Linked DNA regions of Actinopolymorpha singaporensis. The protein of the gene in region 1 interacts with the protein of each later gene in a pairwise test. Links are inferred from orthologs where the notes say so. Each region holds a gene or a part of one and is shown on either strand. Other genes may lie near its edges.

Region 1 (14,764 bases):
GAGGCCGGTGTCGGCGGGCTGATGCTGTTCGCGGTGCCGCAGGCCAAGGACGCGGTGGGGTCCGGGGCGACCGACCCGAACGGCATCCTCAACGTCGCGATCCGCGAGGTCGCCGCGGAGGTCGGTGACGCGAGCGTGGTGATGGCCGACCTCTGCCTGGACGAGTTCACCGACCACGGGCACTGCGGCGTCCTCACCCCCGACGGCCGGGTGGACAACGACGCCACGCTGGCGAGGTACGCCGACATGGCCGTCGCCCAGGCCGACGCCGGGGTCCAGGTGGTCGGGCCGAGCGGCATGATGGACGGTCAGATCGGGGCGATCCGCGCTGCCCTGGACCGGGCCGGCCACACCGACGTGAGTGCGATGGCCTACTCCGCGAAGTACGCCTCGGCGTTCTTCGGCCCCTTCCGCGACGCCGTTCAGTCCAGTCTGGAGGGCGACCGCAGTACGTACCAGCAGGACCCCGCCAACGCCACCGAGTCGATGCGGGAGGTCGCGCTCGACGTCGCCGAGGGCGCCGACATGGTGCTCGTCAAACCCGCGCTGGGCTACCTCGACGTGGTCCGCCGGGTGCGGGACGCGGTGGACGTTCCGGTCGCCGCGTACAACGTGTCCGGTGAGTACTCCATGGTCGAGGCGGCCGCCGCCCAGGGCTGGATCGACCGCGAGCGCGCGATTCTCGAGGTCCTCACGTCGATCCGCAGGGCCGGCGCCGACATCGTGCTGACGTACTGGGCGGTGGAGGCGGCGCGCCGGCTGCGCTGACCCGCCCCTGGTCCCGCCGAAACCACTCGTGCGGCCCGCTGTCCGATTCCGGACGGCGGGCCTCGTCATGCGCGGGGCCCACGTTTGCCGCACCGCCGGAGGGTCAGGTGGAAATGGAGGGGCCGCCACGGCGCCCGGTCGGGGGGGAGGTAACCGGGCACCGCGGCGGCCGAGGAGGCTCGGCGCGCCCGGGGGGGTGAGGGCGCCGAGCCGGCTTGGGGAGCCCGGGTGCGCGGGTCGCGCACGTCGCGGCTGCGGGCTCGCGGAACAGTCTGTGGTCTGTCTTGTGGCTGTCCTGTTCAGGGGCCAGGTCGTTGGCCGTTCGGTGTATCGGGAGCGTCAGTGGGCGGGGCCGTCATGGATGGTGAGCACATCGGGGACTCGTCGAACGGCGCACCGTGTCGGCTGCCCGCGACCCCGCCCCGACGGTCCCGACTCCGGCGCTCGCCCGCGCAGGTGAACCGGCCCGTCAACGGGCCCCCGTGTGGTCTCGACCTCCCCGGCTCACGCCTCACCTTACGTCCCCACCCTGGGTCTTTGAAGCCTTGACACCGTGCCGTCTCCATCGACGACTCCATCAACGACGGGGCGGGCCGGAAGTTACGCCCGGCTTCGCGAGTTTCGACCCGTGGGATTCCGTTCGTCGCGCAACGCCGCGGGCCGGCCCGTCCCCTCGCCGATCGGCCGACCCCCCGCCCCTGCGGGCGAGCCCAGCCCGGCGAGGGACAATGACGCGGTGACCGAGCCGCGAAACCCCGCAACGCACGGAAGTGCCGCCTCCCAGGCGTTGTTCGAACGTGCCCGTGTCGTCACTCCCGGTGGCGTCAACTCACCGGTCCGGGCGTTCCACGCCGTGGGCGGTACGCCGAGGTTCGTCACCTCCGCGCGCGGGCCGTACCTCCTGGACGCCGACGGCAACGAGTACGTCGACCTGATCGGCTCGTGGGGCCCGATGATCCTCGGCCACGCCCACCCGGAGGTGGTGGCCGCGGCCACCCGCGCGGTGTCGGCGGGCACGTCCTACGGCACGCCCACCCGCCCGGAGGTGGAGCTGGCCGAGGAGATCGTCGCCCGTACGCCGATCGAGCAGGTGAGATTCGTCTCGTCCGGCACCGAGGCCACCATGTCGGCGATCCGGCTGGCCCGGGGCGTCACCGGCCGGGCGAAGCTGGTGAAGTTCGCCGGGTGTTACCACGGTCACGTCGACGCGCTGCTGGCCTCCGCGGGGTCGGGGGTGGCGACGTTCGGGCACCCGGACTCCCCGGGCGTGACCGGTGCGCAGGCCGGCGACACCCTGGTCGTTCCGTACAACGACCGTGCGGCGGTGAGCGAGGTCTTCGCGAGGTACGGCGAGGAGATCGCGGCGATCATCACCGAGGCCGCGCCGGGCAACATGGGAGCGGTACCACCCGAGGACGGGTTCAACGAGTTCCTGGCGCGGACCGCGCACGAGCACGGGGCGTTGTTCATCTCGGACGAGGTGATGACGGGCTTCCGGGTGAGCCGTTCCGGTTGGTACGGCATCGACGGCGTGGCCGCCGACCTCGTGACGTTCGGCAAGGTGATGGGTGGCGGCTTCCCGGCCGCGGCGTTCGGCGGGAAGGCGGCCCACATGGAGCGGCTGTCCCCGGCCGGCCCCGTCTACCAGGCCGGCACGCTGGCGGGTAACCCCGTCGCCACCACGGCCGGGCTCACCACGCTGCGCCTGGCCGACGCGCAGGTCTACGCACACCTGGACAAGACGGCGGCCACCATCGCCGGACTGGTCAGCGAGGCGCTGACCAAGGAGGGCGTACCCCACCTGCCGCAGTTCGCCGGGAACCTCTTCAGCATCTTCTTCGTAGACCCCACCGAGGTGCCGCGGGTCCGCAACTTCGACGACGCCCGCTCGCAGGCGCAGCACCGGTTCCGGGCGTTCTTCCACGCGATGCTCGACGGCGGGGTGCACCTGCCGCCGAGCGCGTTCGAGGTGTGGTTCGTCAGCGCCGCGCACGACGAGGAGGCGCTGGACCGCATCGCCTCCGCCCTGCCGGCCGCGGCCAGGGCAGCCGCTGCGGCCGAACCCGATCCGGCCCCAGGAAGGCCAGCAGCCCAGCCAGCAGCCCCGACAGCCGACCCGACTCAGCAGGAGCGTTCGTGAGCCGAAGCCGCACCCTCGTCCATCTGCTGCGCCACGGCGAGGTCGACAACCCGCAGAAGGTTCTCTACGGCCGGCTCCCCGGCTACCACCTGTCCGAGCTCGGGCGGGAGATGGCCGAGCGCGTCGCCGAGACCGTCGCGTCCCGGCCGATCACCCACCTGGTCGCCTCCCCGCTGGAGCGCGCGCAGGAGACGGCCCAGCCGATGGCCGACAAGCTGGGCCTGCCGATCAGCACCGACGAACGCCTGATCGAGGCGGGCAACCTGTTCGAGGGGCTGACGTTCGGGGTGGGCGACGGTTCGCTGCGCCGGCCGGACTCGTGGAAGCACCTGCGCAACCCCTTCCGGCCGTCGTGGGGCGAGCCCTACCGCGCGATCGTGGTGCGGATGCTTGCGGCGATGGCCGATGCGCGGACCGCCGCGGAGGGTGCGGAGGCGCTGCTCGTCTCCCACCAGCTGCCGATCTGGACGGTGCGGTCCTACGTCGAGGGCCGCCGCCTGTGGCACGACCCGCGCAAGCGTCAATGCACGCTTGCCAGCCTGACGACGTTCACCTACGAGGACGGCCGGATCGTGTCCGTGGACTACTCCGAGCCGGCGGCGGACCTGCTGCCGGGCGGTCTGGCGGGCAAGAAGTTCGTCGCCGGGGCGTGAACGTCAGCTGAGGATGAACGGCGGTATGGGTTCCAGGTCACCGAGGCACCCGCGGGGCGCGCGGTCGCGCGCGCTCGCCGCGGTGGCGACGCTCGCCCTGCTGGGCGTGGCCGGACTCGCCGGTTGTTCTGGTGACGGCTCCGGCGGCGGAGGCGAGGGCGGCGACGGTTCGCGTTCGACCAACGCCACCACGAGGTTCGTCTCCGGCAGCGGCACCGTCACCACGATGCCGCCCGACGAACGCCGCCGGGCCCCGGCGGTCGCCGGGACCACACTGGACGGCAAGCGGGTCGCACTCGCCGACTACCGCGGCAAGGTCGTCGTGCTGAACGTCTGGGGCTCCTGGTGCGCGCCCTGCCGCAAGGAGGCGCCCGACCTGGCCGCCGCCGCCCGCGCCCTGCGGGCCAAGGGCGTGGAGTTCCTCGGCATCAACACCCGGGACGTCTCCCGCCAACCGGCCCAGGCGTTCGTGCGTACCTTCGACGTGCCGTACCCGAGCATCTACGACCCGAACGGCGAACAGCTGCTGGGTTTCCGGGCGACGCTGCCGCCGAGCGCGATCCCTTCGACGCTGGTGATCGACAAGCAGGGCCGGGTCGCCGCGCGGGTGCTCGGCAACGTCAGCCGGCGCACCCTCGAGCAACTCACCACCGACGTGACGGGGCTGCGGTGAGCTGGCTCGCCCTGGCCGCGACCCACTCCGCGGGAGCCTCGCCGAACGCCTCGCTGCTGGCGTCCGCGGCGTCCGCGGCGGCCACCGCGACCTCCGTGGGCGACGGCTTCGCGCGTACGGCGCTGAACGGCTCGCTGATGCTGGCGATCCCGATCGCGGCGCTGGCCGGCCTGGTGTCCTTCCTGTCCCCGTGCGTGCTGCCGCTGGTGCCGGGCTACCTGTCCTACGTCACCGGGCTCACCGGCGCCGACCTGGCATCGGCACGGCGCGGCCGGATGCTGGCCGGCGCGCTGTTGTTCGTACTCGGCTTCGCGGCGGTGTTCGTCTCCATCGGCGCGGTGTTCGGCGTGGTGGGCAACTTCCTCGCTGTCAACGCCGGCTTGCTCACCCGGATCCTGGGCGTGGTGGCGATCCTGCTCGGCTTGGCGTTCGTCGGACTCGTGCCCTGGCTGCAACGCGACGTACGGGTGCACAAGGTGCCGGCGGTCGGGCTGGCTGCGGCGCCGCTGCTCGGCGTGCTGTTCGGCCTGGGCTGGACGCCGTGCGTCGGCCCGACGCTCGGCGTGGCGGCGACGCTCGCGGTCAACGAGGGGACCGCCGGGCGCGGCTCGCTGCTGATGCTCGCGTACGCGCTCGGTCTCGGTGTGCCGTTCGTCCTCGTGGCGCTCGGCTTCCGGAGGGTGCTGGGCGGGCTGTCCTGGGTGCGCCGCCACCACGTGTGGGTGACCCGGGCCGGCGGCGCGCTGCTGATCCTGGTCGGCCTGGCCATGGTCACCGGGGCCTGGGACGCCGTGATCGGCCCGCTGCGGCAGTGGGCGAGCAACTTCCTGACGGTGGTGTGACGGATGGCTTCGACGCAGGAACGCGAGCGCGAGCGCCAGGCGCCGGCGGCCAAGGACGCGCCGCCGCTCGGCCCACGGGAGCTGGCCCGCTGGGTGTGGCGGCAGCTGACGTCGATGCGTACCGCCCTCATCCTGTTGTTCCTGCTGGCGGTGGCGTCCATCCCCGGCACGCTCATCCCGCAGCGCCGGATCAACCCGGTGACCGTGGCGGAGTTCGTCCGCAACAACCCCGGGCTGTCCCGGTGGTACGAACGGTTCGGGCTGTTCGATGTGTTCGGCTCGCCGTGGTTCGGCGCGATCTACCTGCTGTTGCTGGTGTCCCTGCTCGGCTGCATCCTGCCGCGCACGCTCGCCCACTGGCGGCTGATCCGGTCCCGGCCGCCGGTCGCGCCGCGCCGCCTGGAGCGGCTGTCGGTGCATCGGTCCTGGACCACCGACACCCCGCCCGACCAGGTGCTCGCTGCCGCCCGGGAGCGCCTGCGCGCGGCGCGGTACCGCGTGGTGGCCGATGAGGCGCCCGTCGGATCGCCCGGGTCTTCGGGGTCTTCCGGGTCCGCCGGCTCGGCCGGCTCGGCCGGCTCGTCACTGTCCGCCGAACGCGGCTACCTGCGCGAGGTCGGCAACCTCCTCTTCCACATGGCGATCGTCGTGGTGCTGGTCGGCGTGGCCATCGGCAGCCTGTTCGGGTTCCGCGGCACCGTGCTGGTCGTCGTCGGCAACGGCTTCGCCAACACCGTGACGCAGTACGACGGCTACCAGAGCGGCGGGTTGTTCAAGGAGAGCCGGCTGGCGCCGTTCTCGTTCACCGTGAAGAGCTTCAGGGTGAAGTTCGCCACCAACGGCGAGGAGAGCGGTTCGCCACGATCGTTCGACGCGGCGCTGGCGTACGCCCCGCGCCCGGGTGCCACCATCCGCGACTACCACCTGCGGATCAACCACCCCCTGCACGTGGACGGTACGCAGATCCACCTGAGCGGCCACGGGTACGCGCCACGGTTCACCGTCCGCGACGGCACCGGAAAGGTGGCGTTCTCCGGGCCGGTGCCGTTCCTGCCACAGGACGCTAACTTCTCCTCCACCGGCGTGGTGAAGGTGCCCGACGCCCGGCCCAAGCAGTTCGGGTTCGAGGGCTTCTTCCTGCCGACGGGGATGATCGACCAGCAGCGCGGCCCGATCTCGGCGTTCCCGGACGCGCTGCGGCCGATGGTGTTCCTCACCGGGTACACCGGCAACCTCGGCCTCGACGAGGGTGTGCCGCAGTCGGTGTACAGCCTGGACAAGACCCGGCTGACCCAGCTCGAGGGCGGGGACGGCCCCTGGCGCAAGTCGCTGGAGCCCGGGCAGACCGCCTCACTGCCCGGCGGGGGCAGCATCCGCTTCGACGGCTACACCCGCTGGGTCAACCTCCAGATCAGCAGCAATCCAGGTGCGCCGGTGGCGCTGGTGGGCGCGGTGCTAGCACTGGCCGGGTTGCTACTATCCCTTGTAGTACGTCGCCGCCGGGTATGGGTGCGAGTCGGCACAGACGACGGGCGTACCGTGGTCGCGATCGCCGGCATGGACAAGGGCGAACGGCTCAGCTCCCGCGCACCGGGCGTGGCCCGGGCGGCACCCGACGAGGGAGACCGCGCCGAGCGGGAGGGGCGGTCCGGCCCGGCCGGCGCCGACGACGGTGAGACGCGCGACCTCGCCGTCGAGATCGACAGAATCGCCGCGGACCTTCCCGGTCGTGCGGCCCCGGCCGGGGAGGAATCACCGTGAGTTCGTTGCTCGCGAGCTTGTCGGACAACTTCGTCTACGCCTCGACGGCGGTCATCGCGCTGGCGATGCTGGCGCACGCGGCCGAGTGGGCGTTCCGCCGCGAACGCCGTACCTCCGGCCGGGCGGAACAGTCAGCGGCTGTGCGTGGCGAGACAAGCGGCGCGTCCACGGCGGCAGCGCAGTCGTCCGCCGACGACTCCGGCGCGGGTGAGTCCGGTGGCGGGGTGGCCGTGCTGGAACGCGAGCAGGCGCCGGACGGCGGAGGCGTCGACCGGGCCGACCTGTTCGCCCGGATCGGTGTGGCGCTGACGATCCTGTCCACCGGCCTGCTCGGCGCGGGTGTGCTGTGCCGGGGATTCGCGGCCGGCCGGGTGCCGTGGAGCAACCTGTACGAGTTCTCGATCACCGGCAGCTTCGTGATCATGGTCGTCTACCTCGTGTCGCTTCGGAAGCTGCGCACGAACTTCCTCGGGCTGCCGCTGACCGGGTTCGTCCTGGTCCTGCTCACGGTGGCCATCTCGGTGCTCTACATCCCGGTGACCGGCCTGATCCCCGCCCTGCAGTCCTACTGGCTGGTCATCCACGTCTCCGCCGCCTGCCTGGCCACCGGCATCTTCACCCTGGGCGCCGTTGCCAGCGCCCTGCAGATCTTCAAGGCCCGCTACGAACGCCGGGTGGCCGAGGGTCGCCGTACCCCCGGCGGCTACCTCGCCCAGCTTCCGTCCGCGCAGGCCATCGACCGGGTGGCGTACCGGCTGAACGCGTTCGCGTTCCCGATCTGGACGTTCGCCCTGATCGCCGGAGCGGTGTGGGCGGCGGCGGCCTGGGGCCGCTACTGGGGCTGGGACCCCAAGGAGACCTGGATGTTCATCACCTGGGTCTGCTACGCCGCCTACCTGCACGCACGGTCGACGGCCGGGTGGCGGACCAAGGTGTCGGGGATCGCGCTGGTGTCCTACGCCGCGCTGGTGTTCAACCTGGTCGGCGTCAACTTCTTCATCTCCGGCCTGCACTCCTACGCCATGTAGGTCAGGCAGGTCCGGCCCCCGATCCGCGCGCGATGATCCGTCGGCACGTCCGATCCGTACAAGGCCCGCCGGTGAGTCGCGGGCAGGCTTGTCCCATGGTTGATCTGTCCGCCGCGAACGACTTCGTCGCCACCCACGCCCGGCTGCTCGAACGCCGCCGGTTCGGCCTCCTGACCGGGCAGGCCACGCCCGCGCAGGTGGTGACCGCCCTGATGGCCTACCGCAACCCCGACGGCGGGTTCGGCTCGGGGCTCGAACCCGACCTGCGCTCGGCGAGCAGCCAGCCGGTCGGCGCACTGGGCGCGTTCGAGGTGCTGGGCGAACTGGCGACGACAGCTGGCGCGATCGTGGAGCCCGGCCTGGTGGCACAGACGATGGACTGGCTGGACTCGGTGACCCGCTCCGACGGCGGCGTGCCGTTCGTTCTGCCCAGCGCGGCGGACGCGGCGTACGCACCCCAGTGGACGCCCGAACCCGATCCCGGTTCTTCCCTGCATCTGACCGCCGCGGTCGCCGCCGGCGCGCACCGGATCGCGGGAGCCGGCTCGAAGTCCGACGTGAGTGGCGGCGTGGGTTCCGGTCCGGCCGCCCATCCCTGGTTGCGCCGGGCGACCGGCTACTGCTGGAGCCGGCTCACAGACGGCTACCGCCCTGCGCACGCCATCGAACTCCGTTACGTCGTGGAGTTCCTCGATGCCGTGCCCGACCGCGAGCGGGCCCGCGCGGTGCTGGAATCGACGATCCGACCGCACGTGCCCGCGGGCGGGGACCTCGCGGTCGCCGGCGGCGCGGAGGGTGAACGGCAGACCACCACCGACCTCAGCCCGCTACCGGACGCCGCGTCCCGCGCGCTGTTCGACCCGCGCGCGGTCGACCGCGACCTCTCCCTGCTGGCGGCCGGGCAGCGCGCCGACGGCGGCTGGACGGTCGACTGGGCGCCGTTCTCGGAGCTCTCCGACCTGGAGTGGCGCGGGATCGTCACCGTCCGCACGCTGCGGGTGCTGGCCGCGAACGGGCGGGTCGACCTGCCGGGCGTCCCCGGCGGTGCTGCCCGGGCACGTCGCGATCAGGGGAACGACGATCAGGAGAACGCGGGGTAGATCGGCAGCAGCCCGACCCCCGGCCAGGCGCGCCGGGTGGCCGCCCGCAGTGTGCCCGCGAGGTCACCCAGTGCCGCAAGGCTGGGTTGACGGCGGGCGGCGTCGGCCAGGTTGTCCAACCGGAGTACGCAGAGCTCGCGGTGTGAGGGCAGGTCGAACGCCCACGCGTCGAACCTCCGCCGGTCGGCGCCCTCGGCCGTGGCGGCTCGGGGAAGCAGCCAGGAAAGCACCTGCAGCGCCCAGTACGCCTGGCAGGCGTCGAGCGCGGTGTCGAAGTCGCTGCCGCTCACGTCCCGGCCCGCCTCGGCGAGCCGCCGCCGGTAGCGGTCCACGAGCACGTCCGGCAGCCCGTCCGGCAACCGGCGTACACACCAGCAGGTGGGCATGACGGTGCGCACGTAGGCGAGGTCGAGGAGCGCGTGCCGGAAGCTGCCGAACTCCAGGTCGAACAACCGCACCGTGCCGTCCTCGCCGACGTGGTTGTTGTCGGGGCAGCAGTCGTTCGGGCTGTACGCCTGCCAGGACGGCGCCGCCAGCGTCTCCTCGATCCAGTCGACCGCGGCAAGGGCGGCGTCGTCGACGGCGGCGGCGAGACCGGGGTGGGTGCCGAGGCCAGCGCAGGGGCCTGCGTCGAGGTCGGCCAGCGCGGGGACGAGCTTGGTGCGTACGTCCTGCCCGATGCTGTCACCGGGCGCGGGTGTGCCGAACCGCGCGCGCAGCCGGGCGTACTCCTCGTCCCGGCCGAAGCTGGCCAGGTGGACCCGGGCGAGGGCGTCCACGTAACCGGCCATCCCGGTCCGGGCCGGCTCGGCACTCTCGCGCACCAGGATGTCGGCGAGGCTGCGGTCGGGGCCGAGGTCCTCGATCAGGATGAAGCCGAGTTCGGCGTCTCCCCCGTAGAAGGTGGGGGTTCCGCCCTTCACCGGAACGGAGGACAGGAACTCCAGCCCGGACCACTCGTTCCACAGCCGGTTGGCCGGGCTCCAGAAGTCGGTCGAGGTCCGGTCGAACTCGCCGTCGTCGCCCCGATGCGCCACCTTCACCACGGCTGAAGGGAACGGCGCGCCGGCGACGACCAGCCGGGCGACGTGCGCATGCCCGTCCACGCGAAGCGGCTCGTACCCCGTCACGCGGACAGGTGATCCGAGGTGGTCGCTCAGCAGAGTGGCCGCGCGGGCCGCGACACCAGCCGGCAGGTGGTCGCCGAGGGACGTCTCGGCCTGGTCCGCCTCGGCGGCCGCGGGGGAGTCGGGCGCGGGCTCGTCGGGCGCTGTCTTCGACGACGGCGGGATCATCGCCGCAGGGTAGGCCCCGTGAGCCGCCCGCGGTAGCGGATTTTGCCGCCTCAGGCGCGAGCGCTCCCGGTGGGGCCGGGCCCCTCGCCCTCGTCGCGGCCGAGTTCGCGTTCGCGGCGTTCGAGGTCGGCCTGCCACTGGCGCAGCCGGTCGTCCTCGGACTTCTGCCGCATCCGGGCGAGCCGGGCGAGGAACTCGGGGTCGTCGTCAGGCGCCAGCGGCTGGCCGGGCCGGAGCGCGGGCCGGCCGGACGTGCCGCCCTCGACGGGCCGGCCGAACGTCAGCCAGCCGAGCGGTCCGGCGTACGGCAGAAACGTGATGACGAGCGCCCACGCCCATCGGGGCAGCGCCCGAATCCTGTCGGATCGGCTCTGCGCGAGGTCGACCAGGCAGTAGACGAGCAGGACGAGGGCGATGAGGACGGGTAGTACGCGGAGCACCGAACCCCCTCCCGGACGGCTGTGGGGCGAAGTTATCCCCGAGGGTAGCCGTCCGGGAGGCTGGAGGCCCGTGGTCCTCGAGGCGACTGGTTCGGTGCGGGCCCGGTCCGCCGCGGCCGGCCCAGCGCGATCAGGCCAGCGCGATCGGGCCAGCGCGATCAGGCCAGCGCGATCGGGTCAGCGCGATCGGGTCGGCCTGCCGGATCAGTGAGCCTGCTTCAGCGCGACCAGCGGACGAAGCGGCGGAACCGGTGGCCCATGCGGCCGGCCGTCGCGGAGGCCTGCAGGTCGGCCGTAAGCGAACCCTGCGAGGGTGTGGGGACGCGACGGGAGGTCGCGAGCGAGGTGGTGCCGAGGTGCGGAAGCTGACGGAGCGTCGGGAACTCCGGGGAACCGATGAACATTTGGTGGTTGTGCCCCTTGGATCGTTGCTGTATCGAGGCGTACGTCGATGATTCTAAGGTTGCGGCCGGGAAACGCCAATAAATTACGTGTCGATCGCCAAGGCGCGGAGGATTTCGATGGACGAGCTGGACGGCCGCCTGGTCGCCGCCCTGCGGGAGAACGCCCGCGCGTCGTACGCCGAACTCGGCCGGCTCGTCGGGCTGTCCGGTCCGAGCGTCCAGGAGCGCGTACGCCGGCTGGAGGAACGCGGCGTGCTCACCGGCTACCGCGCTCTGGTCCGCCCGGGCGCGGTGGGCCTCACCGTGACCTCGCTGATCGGCCTGCTGCTGTCCGACAACGCCGACCAGAACGCGGTGGTGGAGCGGCTGGTCGGCGTGCCGGAGATCGAGGACTGCTGGTTCGTCGCCGGTGAGGAGTCCTACGTCGTCAAGGTGCGGGTCGCCGACGTCGACGCGCTGGAGGAGTTGCTGGGCCGGCTGCTCAGGGTCGAGGGAATCAGCCGCACCCGGACCACTCTCGTCCTGTCCACGAAGTGGGAGGGCAGGCTGCCGATGTCCGGGCTGCCCGACGGTGCGGATGCCGCGGGTGCAGCGGAGACCACGCACACGGCGGACGGGGACGCCACGGGTGGCGGGGAGGCCGGAGACGACGGCGACGCCGGGTAGCGTTTCGCCATGGCCGAGATCGCACTGGTGACGCTGGACGACATACGCACCGCTGCCACCCGGATCGCCGACCAGGTGCTGCGCACCCCGCTGGTGGCGACGTCGTGGGGCGAGGCCGACCGGCCGTTGTGGCTGAAGCCGGAGAACCTCCAGGTCATCGGGGCGTTCAAGGTCCGGGGCGCGCTCAACGCGGTCGGCGCGCTGACCGAGCAGGAGCGGGCGCGCGGAATCGTCACGCACTCCTCCGGCAACCACGCCCAGGCGGTCGCGCTGGCCGGCCGGGAGTACGCCGCGCCGGTGACGGTGGTGATGCCGGAGACCGCACCCGAGGTGAAGGTCGCGGCGACCCGTGCCCTCGGGGCCGAGGTGGTGATGGTTCCGGCCGCCGAGCGGGAGTCGCGCACCGCCGAGTTGGTCGCGGAGCACGACTACGCCTATGTCCCGCCGTACGAGCATCCCGACGTGATCGCCGGTCAGGGCACGATCGGCCTGGAGATCCTCGCCGACCTGCCCGACGTGGCGACCGTCCTGGTGCCGGTCGGTGGCGGCGGCCTGCTGTCCGGGGTGGCGACCGCGATCAAGGCGCTGCGGCCCAACGTCACGGTGCTCGGCTGTGAGCCGGAGCTGGCCGGCGACGCCGCGGAGAGCATGCGCCTCGGCGAACGCCGGGTGTGGCCGGTCGAGCAGACCTACCGCACGATGGCCGACTCCCTGCGGACCGGGCTCGGCGAGCTCACCTGGGCGCACCTGCACGAACGCGTGGACGGCGTGCTCACCGTCACCGAGGACGCCATCGCCGAGGCGGTGCGGGTGCTGGCCACCCGGTCACGGCTGGTGGCCGAGCCGGGCGGCGCGGTGACCACGGCGGCCTACCTCAGCCACGCGGGCGACCTGCCCGCCGGCCCGGTCGTCGCGGTGGTGTCCGGCGGCAACATCGAGCCGGACCTGCTGGTCAAGCTGCTCGGCTCCTGACGTACGCTGCCAACGTCGTGCGTACTTTCCTCGTCTACACGCTGCTCCGGCTCGTCATCTTCCTGGCGTGCTTCGGAGTGCTGTACGTCCTGTTCGGCGCCCACGTGTCGGGGTGGCTGATCGCCCTGCCCGCGGTGCTCTTCACGTCCGGTCTGTCCTGGTTGCTGCTGCGCCAGCGCGGTGTCGAGGCCGGCGCGGCGCTGTCCTCCGGCTGGCGGTCCGCGCGCGGCCGCCTGGAAGCGTCCACCCGCCGGGAGGACGCCGAAAGCTGACCGGGTGGCCGGTCGATTCGTGCTGGTCCGCCGGTAGTCCTCGCCGCCCCATGAACGTGTACTCTCGTACAGGTTAAGTTGTACGGTCGTACAGGTTTTCGTCCTGCCCGGGGAGAGTGTGAGATGGCGTGGCTGGTGCTGATCGGATCGGGGCTTCTCGAAGCGGGCTGGGCGGTTTCGCTGAAGCTGTCCAACGGCTTCACCCGGCTGGTGCCGTCGGTGGTGTTCGCCGTGTGCGCGCTTGCCAGCCTGGCCGGGCTCGCCTGGGCGATGAAGCAGATCCCGGTCGGGTCGGCGTACGCGGCCTGGACGGGCATCGGGGCCTCGGTGACCGCCGTGATCGGCATGGTGTTCCTGGGTGACGGCGTGTCCGTCCTGAAGCTCGTCTCGCTGGTGCTGATCATCGCCGGCGTGGTCGGCCTCAACCTGTCCGGAGCGGGACACTGACCGGCCGGCCGGCGCCCCGGCAGCAGCCGAGACGGGAGCCGAGGCAGGAGCGCGGCCAGCGGCGCCGGGACGCCCTGGTCGCCGCGGCCGCCGACCTGCTCGAGGACGCCGGGGTGGACGCGGTGAGCCACCGCGCGGTGGCCCGCCGGGCCGGCGTACCCCTCGGTTCCACGACGTACTACTTCGCCTCACTGGACGACCTGCGGGCCGCCGCGGCCGGTGCCCTCGCGCAGCGCTGGGTACGCCGGGCCGCCCGCTCCGCCGCCTCCGTGCCGGAGGGCAGCTACAGCGAACGCGAGGCTGCCCACGGGCTGGCCCGCGCGGTGCTGCCGGCCGGGCGGCCCGCGGTCCTCGCGCAGTACGAGCAACTGCTCGCCGCCGCCCGGTATCCCGCCGTCGCCGCGGTGCTGCGGGGAATGCGGCCGGCGTTCCTGGAAGTGATCGACGACCTGCTCGCCCGCACCGGCTGGGCCGGCCGGGCGGGTGCCGACGTGGTCCTCGCGCTCGTCGACGGCGCCGCGGTCAGCGCGCTGTCGGAGGGCCGCGGCGACGCCCGCGAGGTCGCCACCGACCTGCTCGCCCAACTCCTGGGCGAGCAGTGACCGCCCCGGTCGTACAGGCGCGGAGTTCCCGGTTGGTCACCGTCAGTTGACCTAGCATCGTGGCCACGGCGGAGGGAAACCAGAGCTTCCCCTTCCTCACGGCGACGGTTCTGGTGGTTCTCATCTCCGCGGGCGCCGGCTTCTTCGCGTGGTCGTACACCTATGCGTTCGCAAATCCCACTCCGCGAGAGGTTCCGGTCGCCGTGGTCGGCTGGGAAGGGACGCTGCGCCGCGCCTTCGTGGCCGGCATGGACCAGGCTCTGGACGGCGCGCTGGTGCCCCACCCCGCCGCCACCTACGCACGAGCCAGGGAGGCGGTCGAGGAGCAGACGGCCTTCGCGATCCTCGACCTGCAGCGGGGGCGGCGGGTGACCGTGGACGTGACGCTGGCGGCCGTCATCGTCGGCTTCGTCGGCGCGATCCAGCTCAACGTGCACGCGCGCGGCCTCGATCCCGGCGTGCGCATCGGGTTCACCGTCGGCTGTGCGCTCCTGGGCACGTTCGCCCACACCGAGGTCTACTTCCCGGGCCATTCGCACGGCCTGCCGTTCGTGGTCCTGGCCGGATGGGCCGCGGTGTCGACGTGCGTCTTCTGGGTCGTATGGCAGCGACAAGCGCGTGCTGGCAAGGTGTCGGCGCCCGGAGCTCTCCAGAGCCGGAGCTAGGGTGCCGCCATGTCCGCGCCCTCCGACCTGCCAGCG
Region 2 (14,805 bases), 1.9 Mb from region 1 along the record:
CCAGGAACGGCTTTCCGTACTCGTCACAGCCGACTGCCGAGGCGGTGACCAGCCGCGCGGTGACCGCGACCGCGGTGCCCTACTTCCAGTGGGACAACCGCGACGGCGGCGCGATGCGGGTCTGGCTGCCGGTCACCCAGCCCGCCACCCAGCACGTCACCTCAGGAGAAGCATCATGAACACCCGACCCATCGTGCCCGGACGCCCGCGCTGGAGCCGGCGGGACCTGCTGCGCGCGGGCGGCCTGGCGGCCGGTGCCGCGGCGCTCCCGGCGCTGGCCGGCTGCGGAGGCGACAGCGGCGGAGGCGGCGGCGACAAGGCGCAACTGCAGTTCATGTACTGGGGTTCGTCGTTCGAGCAGAAGGCGATCAACGCCATGCTCAAGCAGTTCGAGGACAAGTACGACGGGGTGTCGGTCAAGCCCGTCTACACCCCGAACGAGTACGACACCAAGGTCAACACGCTGGTGGCCAGCAAGCGCGCTCCCGACGTGGCGTACATGGGCGGCTCGATGGGCTACCGCCTGGCCGAGCAGGGCAAGCTGGTCAACCTCGCGAAGTACTTCAAGAAGTACCCCGCGCTCGCGGACCGGCTGCCCGGCACCTACTTCTGGTACGGCAAGGACAAGACGTTCGGCACCCAGACTGCCAACGAGGTCATGCTGCTCTGGTACAACCGGGCGGTCATGAAGGACGCGGGGGTCGAGCCGCCGCCCGCCGAGGCCGGCAAGGCCTGGTCGTGGGACGAGTTCGTCCAGGCCGCCTACAAGCTCACCCGCGACCAGAACGGCAAGCGCCCCGACGAGTCCGGCTTCGACCCCAAGCGGATCCGGCAGTTCGGCGCCTCGGTGAGCGTGCAGTCCAGCACCACATGGGAGTCCTTCCTCCGCAGCAACGGCGCGGCGTTCGTGGACGAGTCCGGCCGCAAGTGCCTGCTGGACCAGCCGAAGGCGGTGGAGGTGTTCCAGAACCTCCAGGACCTGATGTACAAACACCACGTCGCGCCCACTCCCGTGCAGCTCGGCAACAACGCGCCGGCCACCAACGTGCAGTTGCAGACCAAGCGGATCGCGATGGCGGTGGACGGCCAGTGGGTGCTGCTGGACATGGCCCAGAGCAAGGTCGACTTCGGCATCGGGGTGCTGCCGAGGTACGGCGAGCCGGCCACCACCCAGCTCGGTGGCGCGTCGGTGGTGTTCTCCGGCTCGAAGTACCCCGAGGAGGCCGTGGAGCTGTTCATGTTCCACAACGACCCGAGGTACGTCGACCTGTTCAAGAACGGCCTGTGGATGCCGTTGGAGAAGAAGTACTACACCGACCCGCGGGCGATCGACTCCTGGATCAAGAACGACTCGCACCCACCGGAGTACCGCACCGCGGTCGTCGACTACACGCTGAACCACGCGCAGACGGCGTTCGGCCAGCGGCTGAAGAACATGGACAACATCAGCGAGGTGCTGACACCGGCGTTGCAGCGGATCGAGACCGGGAAGCAGCCTGCCAAGGAAGTGTTGACGGCGCTCGTTCCCAAGATCGACAGGTTGTTGCAGGGCTGGTACCCGAGCCAGACGCCGTGACCGGCGGCAGAAAGGCGTTCGCATGACCGTAGCTCCCACCGTACCGGCGTCCCGGCCCGGTCAGGTGCGCTCACGTGGGCCGGCCCGCCTTTCGGGGCAGGGCCGGCTGGAGCGTCGCTGGGGTGTCCTGATGGCGCTGCCGGCGATTCTCGGCTTCGCGATCTTCACCATCGGGCCGATGATCGCGTCGTTCTTCTTCAGCCTGACCGACTGGACGATCGGTGGCAGTCCGTCGTTCGTCGGGCTGGACAACTACCGCACGCTCGGTGGCGACGAGCTGTTCTGGAAGTCCCTGAGCGTCACCACGTACTACACCCTGGGAGCGGTACCACTCGCGCTGGTGATCGGGTTCGTGGTCGCGCTGCTGCTCAACCAGAAGGTGCGCGGGCTCGCCCTGTGGCGCACGATCTACTACCTGCCCACCCTGGTTCCTGCCGTGGCCAGCGCGGTGTTGTGGATCTGGATCTTCAACCCCGACTTCGGGCTGCTCAACTCCCTGCTGCGCGAGGGCGGGCTGCCCACGTCACAGTGGATCTACAGCGAGCGCGCCGCTGTGCCGTCGCTGGTCATCATGAGCACCTGGGGATTCGGCAACGCGATGGTGATCTTCCTCGCCGGGCTGCAGGGGGTGCCGCGGCATCTGTACGAGGCGGTGTCCATCGACGGGGGCGGGGTGTGGCAGCGGTTCCGGCACGTGACACTGCCGATGATGACGCCGACCATCTTCTACAACCTGGTCACCGGTGTGATCGGCACCTTCCAGGTGTTCAACCAGGCATACGTCATGACGCAGGGCGGGCCGAACAACGCGACGCTGTTCTACATCTACTACCTGTGGCGGACCGCCTTCACCGAGAGCCAGATGGGGTACGCGAGCGCACTCGCCTGGGTGCTCTTCATGGTGATCATGGTGATCACGTTCTTCCTGTTCCGGAACGCCCGCCGGTGGGTCTACTACGAGATGGCAGGTGCGCGATGAGCGGGTTGGCCGGGACGGCCGGAGTGAGCGGCGCGCGTGCGAGGCGGTTGCGGCCCGGTCGGCTGGTGCTCTACGTCGTCCTGGTGCTCGGTGCGGTACCGACGATGCTGCCGTTCGTGTGGCTGGTCCGCAGCGCGTTGATGGGGGACGACCAGATCTTCATCGCGCCGCCGGAGTGGATCCCGAGGCCGTTCGAGTGGGCCAACTTCAGCGGAGCCCTGACCGCGCAGCCGTTCCTGAGGTACTTCCTCAACACGATGCTGATCGAGTTGTTCGCCGTCACGGGAACGGTGCTCACGTGCTCCGTCGCGGCGTTCAGCTTCGCCCGGCTGCGCTGGCGGGGGCGCAACGTGGTGTTCGCCCTGCTGCTCAGCAGTGTGATGCTGCCGTACGCGGTGACGCTCATCCCGACGTTCGTGATGTGGCGCTCGCTGGGTGCACTGGACACCTTCCTGCCGCTGACGGTGCCCGCGTGGTTCGCCGGTGCCGGGGGCGGGGTGTTCAACGTCTTCCTGCTGCGGCAGTTCTTCCTGACCATCCCGTTCGAACTCGACGAGGCGGCCTACATCGACGGCGCGTCACCGTGGAAGGTGTTCGCGATGATCATCATGCCGCTGTCCAAGCCGGCGCTGGTGGTGGTGACGATCTTCACCTTCATCGGTGTCTGGAACGACTTCCTGGGGCCGTTGCTCTATCTCAGCGACGAGAGCAAGTACACCCTGGCACTGGGACTTGCGTCGTTCCAGAGCGTCTACACCGCGCAGTGGGGCTACCTCATGGCCGCCTCGGCGGCGGTGATCGCGCCGATCATCGCGTTGTTCTTCGTACTCCAGCGCTACTTCATCGAGGGTGTCACGCTGACGGGCATCAAGAGCTGACCGGCCGGTCCGTCCTCGCTGTCGGCCGGCTCGCACGTCCTCGGCGAGCACCGCCACGGTGACCCGGCCTGGCGCCGCGTCGGCTGCGGCCGGACCCGGGCCGGCAAGCTCCGATCAGGCGGTCGTGGACTTGACCGGGACCGCGAGGCCCGCGGCGTTGCGCTCCGAGGTGGCCTCCGCCGCGCCGTGGCGGGCCAGGAGGTCCATCCCGAGCCGGGCACGCCGCACGCGTTCACGGGTCAGCGCGACCGTGGTGGCCTCGAGGTGGGTGCCGGCGGGGTAGACGTCCGGGGCGTTGCGCAAGCCGAACTTGACATACACCGGTGCGGCCACCTCGATCAGGCGAGGGAGTTCGTGGTGCCGGACGTAGCCGCCGAGGTTGTCCGGTGCCTCGACGTACACGTCCAGCGGCACGTCCACCACGGCACGGATCGCGGCGATCTGCGCCAGGCTCAGGTCCGTTGCCAGGTTGAGCGTGTCCGCGCCGAGATCCTCGAGGACGCGCGCGGTGGCGGCGTTGGTGACCGGCAGCATCACCGACACCTTGGCCTGCATGTCTGCGGGCAGGTGACCGGCCGCTCGCAGCTTCCCGAACGCCGCCAGGACGCCGAGGTCGGAGATCAGCACGCTGCGGATGCCGTGGTCGGCCGCCCGGAGGACGTCCTCCAGCACCGCCGACACCTGGTCCTGTCCGTGCGCGGTGGCCGCGAACCCGCCACCGGCCTGCGCACGCGCGGTGGCCGAGGTGCCCCAGCCGGCGCACGGGCGGGCGAACAGGCTCACCTCCACGCCGGCCGTACGGGCCTGCTCGGCCATCTCGTCCAGTTCGGCGTCGGTGAGCAGGAACACCCCGCTGCCCTGGGAGATCCGGCGTACCGGCACCTCCAGGCGTTCGGCCTCCTCCAGTGCCGCCGCCAGGCAGCGCGGGCCCTCGGTGCTCGGGATCTCCACCCGGTAGCGGACGCCGTCGGGGAACCGCTTGGCCGAAGCGGGCAGGTCGTTGAGGTCGCCCCGGGGGAGGTCGAGGATGTCCAACAGGTGCGACGCTGGTGTCCCGGCCACGAGGTCCCCCTAGAGAAAGTTGTCCGGTATCTCGAACGACATCCGTATACTCGGACATCGTTGCGATCTGGTCACGGTGCCGTCAAGTTGCGTTCGGATGGACGAACACCGGCGCGCGATGGCCGAACCCGCTTGTGGAGGTGCGGAAGGCATGGGCCGAGCAGTGCCCGCGGTTCTCCGCGCGCTGGACATCCTCGAGTTGTTCGGGACGACCGAGGAGCTTTCGATCCCGGAGATCCACAGCCGGCTCGGTCTTCCTCGTACGACCGTGCACGAGCTCGTCGGCACTCTGGTCGAGCGTTCCTACCTCGCCCCGGTGCCCGGCCAGCCACACCGCTTCCGGCTCGGGGTGGGAGTGTTCCACCTCGGTTCCGCCTACGCCGAACGCCTCGATCTTGCAAGGGAGGGCCAGGCCGCCGCGGAGGAGGTCGCGGCCGCCTGCGACGAGACCGTGCACGTGGCGGTGCTGGAGGGCCGGGACGTCGTCTACGTCGCGAAGGTGGACAGCACGCACCCGGTCCGGATGGTGTCCGCGGTCGGCCGCCGGCTGCCCGCGCACTGCACGGCGGTCGGGCTGATGCTGCTGGCTCGGCTGGAGCAGCGCAGCCTGGACACGCTGTTCCCGCCCGGGCGGCGCCTGCCCGGGCTGACCAGCCGGAGTCTCACCACCTCGCGGCAGTTGCGCGACCGCCTCGGCGCGGTACGCACCGACGGCCTGGCACAGGAGTACTGCGAGTCGAACGAGGCGGTCGCCTGCGTGGCCGCCCCGGTCTCCGACCACACCGGAGCCACCGTCGCGGCGATGAGCATCTCCGTCCCGACCGTCCGCTGGTCACCCGAACGCGCCGCCGAGTTGGCAGGTCTGGTCCGGGAGGGGGCGAGCGCGTTGTCCGTCCGGCTGGGGCACGTCCCCGACGCACACCTCGTCACGGTGGCGGACCGGGGTGAGACGTTCCGGTGATTCTTTGCAAGACTGGCGCAGGCTGCCACACATCAGATGACTGTCAGTTGACTGGCTGAGGAGGTCCCGTGGAGATCGTCCGATACGCCGATCGCAGCGACCGTGCGGTCCGGGTAGGAGTCCGACGTGCCGGCCGGGTGAGTCCGCTGGCCGGAGTGGGCAGCGTCAGCGAGCTGCTCCGGCTGCCCCTCGCGGAGCTGCGCGGCCTGCTGGAAGGCGCCGGAGCCGGTGCGGTCGGCAGCGACGGCAGCGTCGGCACGGACGGCAGGAGCGGCTCGGACGGCCTGGACGAGTCCCAGGTGCTGCTGCTCCCGCCGGTCGACGGGCTGACCGAGGTGTGGGCCTCCGGCGTGACGTACGAACGCTCGATGGCCGCCCGGGTCGAGGAGAGCAGCCAGAAGGACGCCTACCAGAAGGTGTACGAGGCGGAGCGGCCCGAGCTCTTCTTCAAGGCGCCGGCCTGGCGGGTCGTCACCGACGGCGAGCCGGTCGCGATCCGCATCGACTCCGGGCTGGACGTGCCCGAGCCCGAGCTCGGTGTCGTCGCGAATGCCTACGGCGAGATCGTCGGGTACGTCGCCTGCAACGACATGAGTTCGCGGGCCATCGAGGGCGAGAACCCGCTCTATCTGCCGCAGGCCAAGGTCTACGCCGGCAGTTGCGCGATCTCGACCGGCATCCGCCCGGCCTGGGAGATCTCCGACGCCACCTCACTCGACATCAGCCTCGCCGTGGTCCGGGACGGCCAGACCGCCTGGAAGGGCGAGACGTCGACGGCGCGGATGCACCGCGACCTGCCGACGCTGGTCGACTACCTGTTCCGCGGTGACGCCCACCCGGCCGGCGCGTTCCTCGCCACCGGCACCGGGATCATCCCCGAGATGTCGTTCACCCTCGCCGCCGGCGACCGCGTGGAGATCGAGGTCGCCGAGGTCGGCGTACTGTCCAATCCGGTGGTGGTCGGCAAGGAGCCGCTGGCGTGGCTCGTCGACGCCCTGTCCGATCCGTTCGCCCGGGAGGTAGCCCGATGACCGCACCCACGACCGCTCCGAGCCCCACGACATCTGCGGAACTGGAGTCGATCCTCGCGGCCGCCACCGCCGCCGCGGGTCCACTCGGTGCGCTGCGCCCGGCCGAACGCGCCCGGCTGCTGCGGGCCGTGGCCGACGCGCTCGACGCCGCCGCGGACGAGCTCGTGCCTTTGGCGATGGAGGAGTCGCACCTGGCCGAGGCCCGTCTGAAGGGCGAGCTGACCCGGACGACGTTCCAGTTGCGGCTGTTCGGCGAGGTGCTGGAGGAAGGCTCCTACCTCGAGGCGACCATCGACCGGACCGACCCCGACTGGGGCATGGGGCCGCGTCCGGACCTGCGCCGGATGCTGGTTCCGCTCGGGCCGGTTCTGGTGTACGCCGCCAGCAACTTCCCGTTCGCGTTCAGCGTGGCCGGCGGCGACACGGCCTCCGGGCTCGCGGCCGGTAACCCGATCATCGTCAAGGCCCACTCCGGTCACCCGCGGCTGTCCCAGCGGACCGGCGAGATCGTCCGCGGCGCGCTGGCCGAGGCGGGTGCGCCGGACGGCACGTTCGACGTGATCTTCAGTTTCGAACGCGGCGTCGAGGCGCTGAAGGACCCGCGGATCAAGGCGGGCTCGTTCACCGGCTCGATCCCCGGCGGTCGGGCGTTGTTCGACATCGCCTCCCAGCGTCCGGACCCGATCCCGTTCTACGGCGAGCTGGGCAGCCTCAACCCGGTCTTCGTCACCCCCGGCGCGGTCAAGGCGCGAGGGGACGAGATCGCCTCCGGCTTCGTCGGCTCGGCGACGCTCGGGGCCGGTCAGTTCTGCACCAAGCCGGGCCTGCTGTTCGTCCCCGCCGGGCACGGACTGGACCAGGCGATCGTCGCGGCGGCCGGTGACGTGGCCCCGGCCTCGCTGCTCAACAAGCGCATCGCCGAGGGCTACGCCGAGGGCCTTTCGAAGCTGGTCGGCACAGCCGGCGTGACCTCGCTCGTCGAGGCGTCCGGAATGGACGGCCTGGTGGCCGGGCCGACGCTGGTCAAGACCACCGTTCCGGTGCTGCTGGACAATGCCGACACGCTGCTGGAGGAGTGCTTCGGGCCCTTCTCGCTGGTGGTGGAGTACGACGGCGAGGACGAGCTGCGCCGGGCCGCGGAGGCCTTCGGCGGCAACCTCACCGCGACCATCCACGGCGAGGAGTCCGACACCGGTGAGCTCGGCTGGCTGATGGACCTGCTGCGCGACCGGGCCGGCCGGATCCTGTGGGGCGGCTGGCCGACCGGTGTCTCGGTGACGTACGCCATGCAGCACGGCGGACCCTGGCCCGCCACCACGGCGTCCCTGCACACGTCGGTGGGCACCACCGCGATCCGCAGGTTCCTGCGGCCGGTGAGTTACCAGACGATGCCGGAGGAACTCCTGCCCGAGGCGCTGCGCGACCGCAACGTGCTGGGCATTCCGCGCCGTGTCAACGGCGCCTTGACGAAGGACGACGTGCCGGCGTGACCGGCGACGGGTTGACCGGCGAAGGCCTGTCCGGCAGGCGGGTGCTGGTGGCGGGCGCCAGCAGTGGGATGGGCCGCGCCACCGCACTCGCTGCCGCCCGGGCGGGTGCTCGCCTGGTGTTGTTCGCCCGGCGGGCCGACGTGCTCACCAAGCTGGCAGAGGAAATCGGCGCGGCCGGGGGAGAGGCGCTGGTCGTGGCCGGTGACGCCACCGACGCCGACGCGGTGAGCCGCGCCGTCGACGTGGCGGTGCGCGAGTACGGCGGCCTCGACGTACTCGTCAACAGCGTCGGGACCAACGTGCGCGAACGGTCCCTGACCGAACTGAGCCCGGCCGGGTGGCGGGAGCTGCTGGCGACCAACCTGGACGCGGCGTACGTCCTCACCCAGGCGGTGCTGCCGACCTTCCGCGCACAGGGCGACGGCCTGCTCGTGCACATCTCCTCCTCGGCGGCGAAGCGCCCGGACGCGTCCGGTGTCGGATACCAGGCGAGCAAGGCCGGTGTCGCCGCACTCGCGCACGCCACGATGGAGGAGGAGCGGGCGAACGGCATTCGGGTCAGCGTGCTGTTCCCGGGGTTCACCGACACCCCGTTGGTCGAACGCCGGCCGGTGGCGCCTACTCCGGAACAGCTGGCCGCCGCGCTGCGCCCGAACGACGTCGCCCGCATGTGTCTCGCGGTGATGGCGTTGCCGAGCAGGGCTTACGTACCGGAGTTGTTGCTCTACCCCAGCCAGCCCTGAGGAGTGCCCGGGAGGCACGAGGTGAGGGAGGTAGTGCGAATGTCGACCGACGCACATGCGGTGGTGGCGGTCCTGCTGACCGAGCAGACCCGCGCGACGGTGCTGACCCCCGCGGCAGAACGCCTGCTCGCCGGTGCGGCGCGGGTGCGATGGGCCGAAGGGCCGCCCGGTGACTGGGACCTGCCCGGGCTGCTGGACGGCGCGGTCGCCTGCCTGACCGGATGGGGTACGCCACCGATCACCGAACAGGTGCTGGCGAACTCCCCGGACCTGCGGCTGGTCGCGCACACCGCGGGCAGCATCCGGGCACTGGTCCCGCAGGACGCGGTCGGCGCGAGGTTGACCGTGTGCCAGTCGGCCGGGCTGATCGCCGACTCGGTGGCCGAACTCGTGATCTCGCAGATCCTGTCGGCGTTGCGGGACCTGCCGGCCCTCGACGCCGGCCTGCGGGCCGGGCAGGAGTGGAGTGCGCTGCGGGAGCGGTACCCCGGCCGGTTGCTCGGTGCGCGGACCGTCGGTGTGGTGGGCGCCAGCCGGACCGGCCGGGCGGTGATCGGCCTGCTGCGGGCGTTCCGTGCGCGGGTGCTCGTCGCCGACCCGTTGCTCACCGCGGCGGAGGCGGACGAACTTGGAGTGACACCGGTGGAGCTGGACGACCTGTTGCGCGGCAGCGACGTGGTGACGTTGCACGCGCCGCTGCTGCCGCAGACCCAGGGGCTGCTCGGCGCCCGGGAGCTCTCGCTGCTGGCCGACGGGGCGCTGCTCGTCAACGCTGCGCGGGGCGGCCTGGTCGACGGGGACGCCCTGGTCGCGGAGCTTCGATCGGGCCGGATCCGGGCCGCGCTGGACGTGTTCCCGACGGAGCCGCTGGCACCGGACAGCCCGTGGCGGCAGCTGCCGAACGCGATCCTGTCCCCGCACACCGCCGGCCACACCGTCGACTCCCACGCCCGGCAGGGGCAGGCGATGGTGGAGGACGTCGTTCGGTTCCTGCGCGACGAACCCCTGCGGTACGCCGTCGCGGCCGACTCGGTGGGCGTGCTCGCCTGACCACCCGGTACTCGTCCTTGCCGAACCCCCGAAGAGGAGACCTCAGATGAAGCTCGACCTGTCCGGCCGATCGGCACTCGTCACCGGTGGCGCCACCGGCATCGGGCGCGGTGTCGCGCTCGCCCTGGCGGAGGCCGGCGCCGACGTCGCGGTGACCTACCGCAGCCACGACGGCGCGGCCGTGGCGAAGGAGATCGCCGCGCTGGGCCGCCGGTCCGCGGCGTACGAACTCGACGCGTCCGACAGCGGACAGGTGGACGCGGTGGTGGACGCCACGGCCGGTGAGTTCGGCGGGAAGCTGGACATCCTGGTCAACAACGCCGGCGGGATGATCGGCCGGCAGCCGGTCGCGGACATGTCCGACGAGCACTGGCACACGGTGATCGACGTCAACCTGTTCAGCGCGTTCGCCTGCAGCCGGGCGGCGTTGCGGCACCTGCCCGACGGTGGCCGGATCGTCAACATCTCCTCCCTGGCCGGGCGTAACGGCGGCGGTCCGGGCGCGGCCGCCTACGGTGCCGCCAAGGCAGGCATGCACGGCCTCACCCGCGGGCTGGCCAAGGAGGTCGGGCCGCGGGGCATCACCGTCAACGCGGTGGCACCGGGCCTGATCCTGGACACGCCGTTCCACGAGGCGTTCACCCCACCGGACCAGCAGCAGGCGACGATCGACGCCACCCCGCTACGCCGTGCGGGCTTCCCCGACGACGTGGCCGGCGCGGTGCTCTACCTCGTCTCCGACCTCGGCGCGTTCTGCACCGGGTCGGTCATCGACCTCAACGGCGGAACGTACTTCAGCTGAGGCAGTACGACGTTGCAGAAGAGACGCCGGCTCGTCCCGGGGTAAACCGCGGGACGGGCCGGCGTCGCTGCGCACGAGTCGATGTCATTGCGCACGCGCCGACGGCGCCCGGATGAACGCCGCCTGCCGCCTCGAGACCTCCTCCAGCAGACCCTCCAGCGAGGCGGCCGGGCCGAGCATCCGCTGCAGCTCCCGCTGGGCCACCTGGTCGACACCGCGGTCGAGGTCGGGGCCGTACAGATCCTTCGCCGCCTCCAGGTGCACCCGCATCGCCTCGGCGGCCGCAGCCGCGTCGTGGTCGCGGATCGCCTCCCAGATCGGCTCGTGCTGTGGCGTCCCGGCCTGGCGCACCTGCCGGTCGGACAGGCTGCGCAGCATCAGTTCGAAGGTCAGCGTGGTGATCGACGCGTACATCGACTCCAGCACGGTGTTGTGACTCGCGTGCACGACCAGCGCATGGAAGGCCAGGTCGAGCCGGGCCTGTTCGAGGACGTACGTCGTGATCTTGAGGTCGTCCAGGCACCGGCGCATCGCCGCCACCTCGGCCTCGGTCGCGTCGGTGGCGGCCAGCGCGGCGGCACGGGTCTCCAGCATCGAGCGGGCCTCGGTGAGTTCGCGCACGGTGGTGTTGCGCCGGCGGTACGACGTGTCCAGCGAGCGTGCGCCGTCGCTGGCCTGCGCCTCACGGACGTAGGTGCCCCGCGACGGCAGGATCTCCACGAACCCGCGTTCGGCGAGCCCGCGCAGCACCTCCCGCACGATCGGCCGGGACAGGCCGAACCTTCGGGCGAGTTCGCGTTCGGGTGGCAACTTGGTGCCGGATGCGATCCGCCCGGCGAGAATCTCGTCGAGCAGATGTGCGGACAGGCTGTCACGAGTATGCGGGCTCACCGGGTCCCCCTTTGACCAACGAGCCGGACCGTCTGACGGGGTCTGTCGTTCCTTCAGTTGTCGCGTGGCTGTGCAGCAGTGGTTGCGTCAGTGCGTCAGCCGAACAGTGCGTCAGTCGAACAGCTTCTGTGCCTGCTGGACGATCGTGATCAGGCCGAGCGTGCCGTAGAACGCGACAGCCAGAGCAATGATGATCGTACGAAACCTTCGGATCGAGATGGAAACCGGTAGCGATCTTTTGTTCATCACGATGAGCAGCACGCCGTAGACGGCCATCATCACCCCGCTCACACAGGAGGAGATGACCAGCAGGACAAGGGGTTGGTTCAGGCCCGCCAGCAGAACCACGCAGCCGAACGCGACCAGCCCCCACACCAGCCAGAAGTAGACGCGGCTCTCGGAGACGCCGCGACGGCGGAGGTAGACCGTCGCCAGCAGGTCCGCGGCCAGCCGGCTGGTGTAGTCGATGATGCCCATCGCCGCCGCGAACAACGAGTAGGCGCCGATGACCCAGAAGAAGTAGCCGAACCACGGGCCGATCCGGTCCTGCAGTGCGGCGCCCTCGACCTGCAGGAAACCGATGTCCTGGCTGAGTCCCGACCGGCCGAACACCGTCGAGAACGCCAGCATCGACATGAAGCCGATGGTGAAGCAGGTGATGAGGACGAACGTCGCCGCCTGCTCGATGTTGGCGAACCGCCACCATCCCCGCCAGCGGATGAGGTTGGACTCGTTCGGCTCGAACGTGAACGCCGACGGTGCACCGGTGTCCTTGCCGGTGACCGTACTCACCAGCTGGGGAACGTAGGCGCCCATCCCGAACCGCTTGTCCCGGATCCAGTTGCTCTGGCAGAGGTTCTGGCCGCCGCCGGCGCCGGCGTAGGCGATCGCACCGAGCATCAGCGCGAAGTCGAGATCGGGGAACCGCCCGAGGTGGGTCACCGCCGAGCCGAGTCCGCGCCAGGTGTCCGCGGTGAACGCGAAGATGATGGCGCCGACGATCAGGACGGTGATCGCCGCCAGCTTCACCAGGATGACGCGTTCGAGCGCGGTGTAGACCACCGGGGCGAGCGTGAGCACGGCGCCGCACACGACCAGGATGCCGATCGCGATCGCGGTGACGTTGCCACCCACGATGTAAGTCACCATGGTGGCCGAACTCGTCGCCCAGCCCGGCCAGAGGTTGGCGAAGTAGGTCATCACCGCGAAGACCAGGCCCCAGTGTTTCCACATCCGGCTGAAGCCGGTCAGCGCTGTCTCCCCGGTGGCCAGGGTGTAGCGCTCGATCTCCATGTTGAGGAACCACTGGGTGATGACACCGAGCACGGCTCCCCACAGGAAGACCAGCCCGACCTGGGAGGAGATGTAGGGCCACAGGATGAACTCGCCGGAGGCCAGGCCCACCCCGGCACCGACGAGCCCAGGGCCGATGATGCGCCAGGTCTGGGTGGGCGGTGCGGGGAGGTCGCGCACCTGTGCGCCGGGAAGGTGCTTGGTGGACAGCGCGGACGCGGGGTCGGGCTCACCACCGGTCGAACGTTCCACGGTCATGCGCCGTCCTTTCCGACAAATGTGTGAGATCTGTACGAGATCTGGACGAAACGCTGCTGGATCAGTGAACCCCCGGCACGCCGCGTGGTCAAGCCGGTCGGCTCGGTGACTTCCGGTCGGATGCCAACGGTGCTTCGCCTCTCGGGAGCCGGGCGGTGGCCGAATTCGGCCGCCGGTGCGCCGGCGGGGGACATGACCGGTCCCGGCTCCGCACGCCGTCCCGTGCTGTCAAGGCGCCGTTGACAGCAAGGCGTGGTTGCCTGCGGGCGAGTGCACGGTCTGCGTCGGTCAACGGCCCAGGGCCTGGTCCGGGGTGACCGTCGTGGGCTGGGAAGGGTGCGGTGAGAGCGCGGCCGGACCCGGGCAGGATCGGCCGTCCGCCCCACTGCCCGGTGACCGCCCCTCAGGGCACGCCCTAAACTGCGAGGGCCGTGGACGAGCGTCCGACCATCCCACGAGGAGGCACCCGCGTGAGCTTGCAGCAGGCGATGGAGATCTGCCCGGCGGTGGCGATCCTTCGGTCGGCGTCGGCCGCGCGCTACACCGACGTCACCGACGTCCTGGTGGACGCGGGTATCCGGGCGGTGGAGTTCACGTTCACCGCACCTGACGTCGCGGATGCCATCCGCTCCTATGCCGCCCGGAAGCCCACCGAAGTCGCACTCGGCGCCGGCACGGTCCTCACCCCGGAGCAGGCCCGCGAGGCGGTCGACGCGGGCGCCACGTACCTCATCTCGCCGGCGGTCTGCCTCGACGTCATCGAGGAGGCAAACCGCCTCGGCGTACCCGTCCTGCCCGGCGCGGCCACCCCGACCGAGATCCTCACCGCGTGGCGGGCGGGTGCTGCGATGGTGAAGGTGTTCCCGGCGTCGGCGCTGGGCGGACCGGCCTACCTCAAGGCGATCCGCGGCCCCTTGCCCGACATCCCGCTGGTGCCCACCGGTGGCGTGGACGTCGACAACGCGGGCGCCTACCTGCGCGCCGGTGCGGTCGCGGTGGGTGTGGGCAGTCCGCTGGTGGCCGACGCCTGCGAACCCGGCGGAGACCTCGATGCCCTGGCTCAGCGGGCCCGCACGCTGGTGGCCGGCGTGGGCGGCACCCGCAAGGCGAGCCCGGCGGGTCGCGCATGACGAGCAGCCGGGTCGACGTGGTGACCCTCGGCGAGACGATGGCCCTGGTCGCGGCCACCACCACCGGTTCGTTCGCGGTCGGCGCACCGGCCCGGATCTCCTTCGGCGGCGCGGAGACCAACGTCGCCATCGGGCTGAGCCGGCTGGGGCACAGTGCGACCTGGATCGGCCGGCTGGGCGCCGACCCGCTCGGCCACCTCGTCAAGGACGCCTTGCGCGGCGAGGGCGTCGACGTCTCGCACGTCCGGACCGACTCCGAGGTGCCCACCGGGCTGATGCTGCGCGAGCACCGCACCGCCGACCGGGTACGCGTGAGCTACTACCGGCGCGGGCTGGCGGGTTCCCGGCTGACCCCGGACGACGTCGACACCGACCTGGTGGCCGCGGCCCGCACGCTGCACGTCTCCGGCATCACCCCGGCGCTGTCGGAGTCCGCCCGTGCGGCCGTGCACACCGCGGTCGACGCGGCCCGGGCGGCGGGCGTACCCGTGTCGTTCGACTTCAACTACCGCGCCGCGCTGTGGTCTGTGACCGAGGCGGGTGCGGCGTTCCGCGATCTCGTGGCCGCAGCCGACATCGTCTTCGCCGGTGACGAGGAGGCGGCCATGGTGGTGCCGGCCGGCTCGGTCGAGGAGGTGGCCAAGGAACTGGCCGCGCTCGG

Evidence for each region.
Region 2: the proteins of hemL (region 1) and BLU27_RS01860 interact in binary tests that used the Escherichia coli proteins (3 or more experiments, as listed by UniProt). The link is inferred for Actinopolymorpha singaporensis from one-to-one orthologs.

Annotation. Positions count from the first base shown.
Region 1 is NZ_LT629732.1:2,264,750-2,279,513, forward strand. The notes cover bases 875-3,706. They hold hemL (glutamate-1-semialdehyde 2,1-aminomutase), read left to right. Parts: upstream 875-1,504; coding sequence 1,505-2,908; downstream 2,909-3,706. Other genes in these bases: BLU27_RS10345 (histidine phosphatase family protein), read left to right, coding at 2,905-3,561; BLU27_RS10350 (TlpA disulfide reductase family protein), read left to right, coding at 3,587-3,706. In the rest of the region: hemB (porphobilinogen synthase), read left to right, coding at 1-768; more of BLU27_RS10350, read left to right, coding at 3,707-4,234; BLU27_RS10355 (cytochrome c biogenesis CcdA family protein), read left to right, coding at 4,330-5,076; cytochrome c biogenesis protein ResB, read left to right, coding at 5,080-6,837; c-type cytochrome biogenesis protein CcsB, read left to right, coding at 6,834-7,865; BLU27_RS10370 (hypothetical protein), read left to right, coding at 7,961-8,965; BLU27_RS10375 (hypothetical protein), read right to left, coding at 8,947-10,260; BLU27_RS10380 (PLD nuclease N-terminal domain-containing protein), read right to left, coding at 10,311-10,700; BLU27_RS10385 (hypothetical protein), read right to left, coding at 10,919-11,104; BLU27_RS10390 (Lrp/AsnC family transcriptional regulator), read left to right, coding at 11,222-11,770; BLU27_RS10395 (threonine ammonia-lyase), read left to right, coding at 11,780-12,742; BLU27_RS10400 (DUF4229 domain-containing protein), read left to right, coding at 12,760-13,014; BLU27_RS10405 (DMT family transporter), read left to right, coding at 13,138-13,461; BLU27_RS30090 (TetR/AcrR family transcriptional regulator), read left to right, coding at 13,536-14,063; BLU27_RS10415 (hypothetical protein), read left to right, coding at 14,123-14,728; cds1 (PLP-dependent cysteine synthase family protein), read left to right, coding at 14,738-14,764. UniProt on the Escherichia coli protein: Aminomutase that catalyzes the transfer of the amine group on carbon 2 of glutamate 1-semialdehyde to the adjacent carbon 1 to form 5-aminolevulinate.
Region 2 is NZ_LT629732.1:408,460-423,264, reverse strand. What follows is about bases 9,561-12,433. They hold BLU27_RS01860 (FadR/GntR family transcriptional regulator), read right to left. Parts: upstream 11,464-12,433; coding sequence 10,657-11,463; downstream 9,561-10,656. Other genes in these bases: BLU27_RS01855 (Nramp family divalent metal transporter), read right to left, coding at 11,575-12,433; BLU27_RS01865 (SDR family NAD(P)-dependent oxidoreductase), read left to right, coding at 9,817-10,572; BLU27_RS01870 (hydroxyacid dehydrogenase), read left to right, coding at 9,561-9,770. In the rest of the region: BLU27_RS01915 (glycoside hydrolase family 127 protein), read left to right, coding at 1-179; BLU27_RS01910 (ABC transporter substrate-binding protein), read left to right, coding at 176-1,576; BLU27_RS01905 (carbohydrate ABC transporter permease), read left to right, coding at 1,599-2,555; BLU27_RS01900 (carbohydrate ABC transporter permease), read left to right, coding at 2,552-3,433; BLU27_RS01895 (U32 family peptidase), read right to left, coding at 3,548-4,495; BLU27_RS01890 (IclR family transcriptional regulator), read left to right, coding at 4,647-5,456; BLU27_RS01885 (fumarylacetoacetate hydrolase family protein), read left to right, coding at 5,525-6,487; BLU27_RS01880 (aldehyde dehydrogenase (NADP(+))), read left to right, coding at 6,484-7,977; BLU27_RS01875 (SDR family oxidoreductase), read left to right, coding at 7,974-8,720; more of BLU27_RS01870, read left to right, coding at 8,760-9,560; more of BLU27_RS01855, read right to left, coding at 12,434-13,014; BLU27_RS01850 (bifunctional 4-hydroxy-2-oxoglutarate aldolase/2-dehydro-3-deoxy-phosphogluconate aldolase), read left to right, coding at 13,485-14,144; BLU27_RS01845 (sugar kinase), read left to right, coding at 14,141-14,805. UniProt on the Escherichia coli protein: Transcriptional activator of the glcDEFGB operon which is associated with glycolate utilization, and encodes malate synthase G and the genes needed for glycolate oxidase activity. Also negatively regulates the transcription of its own gene.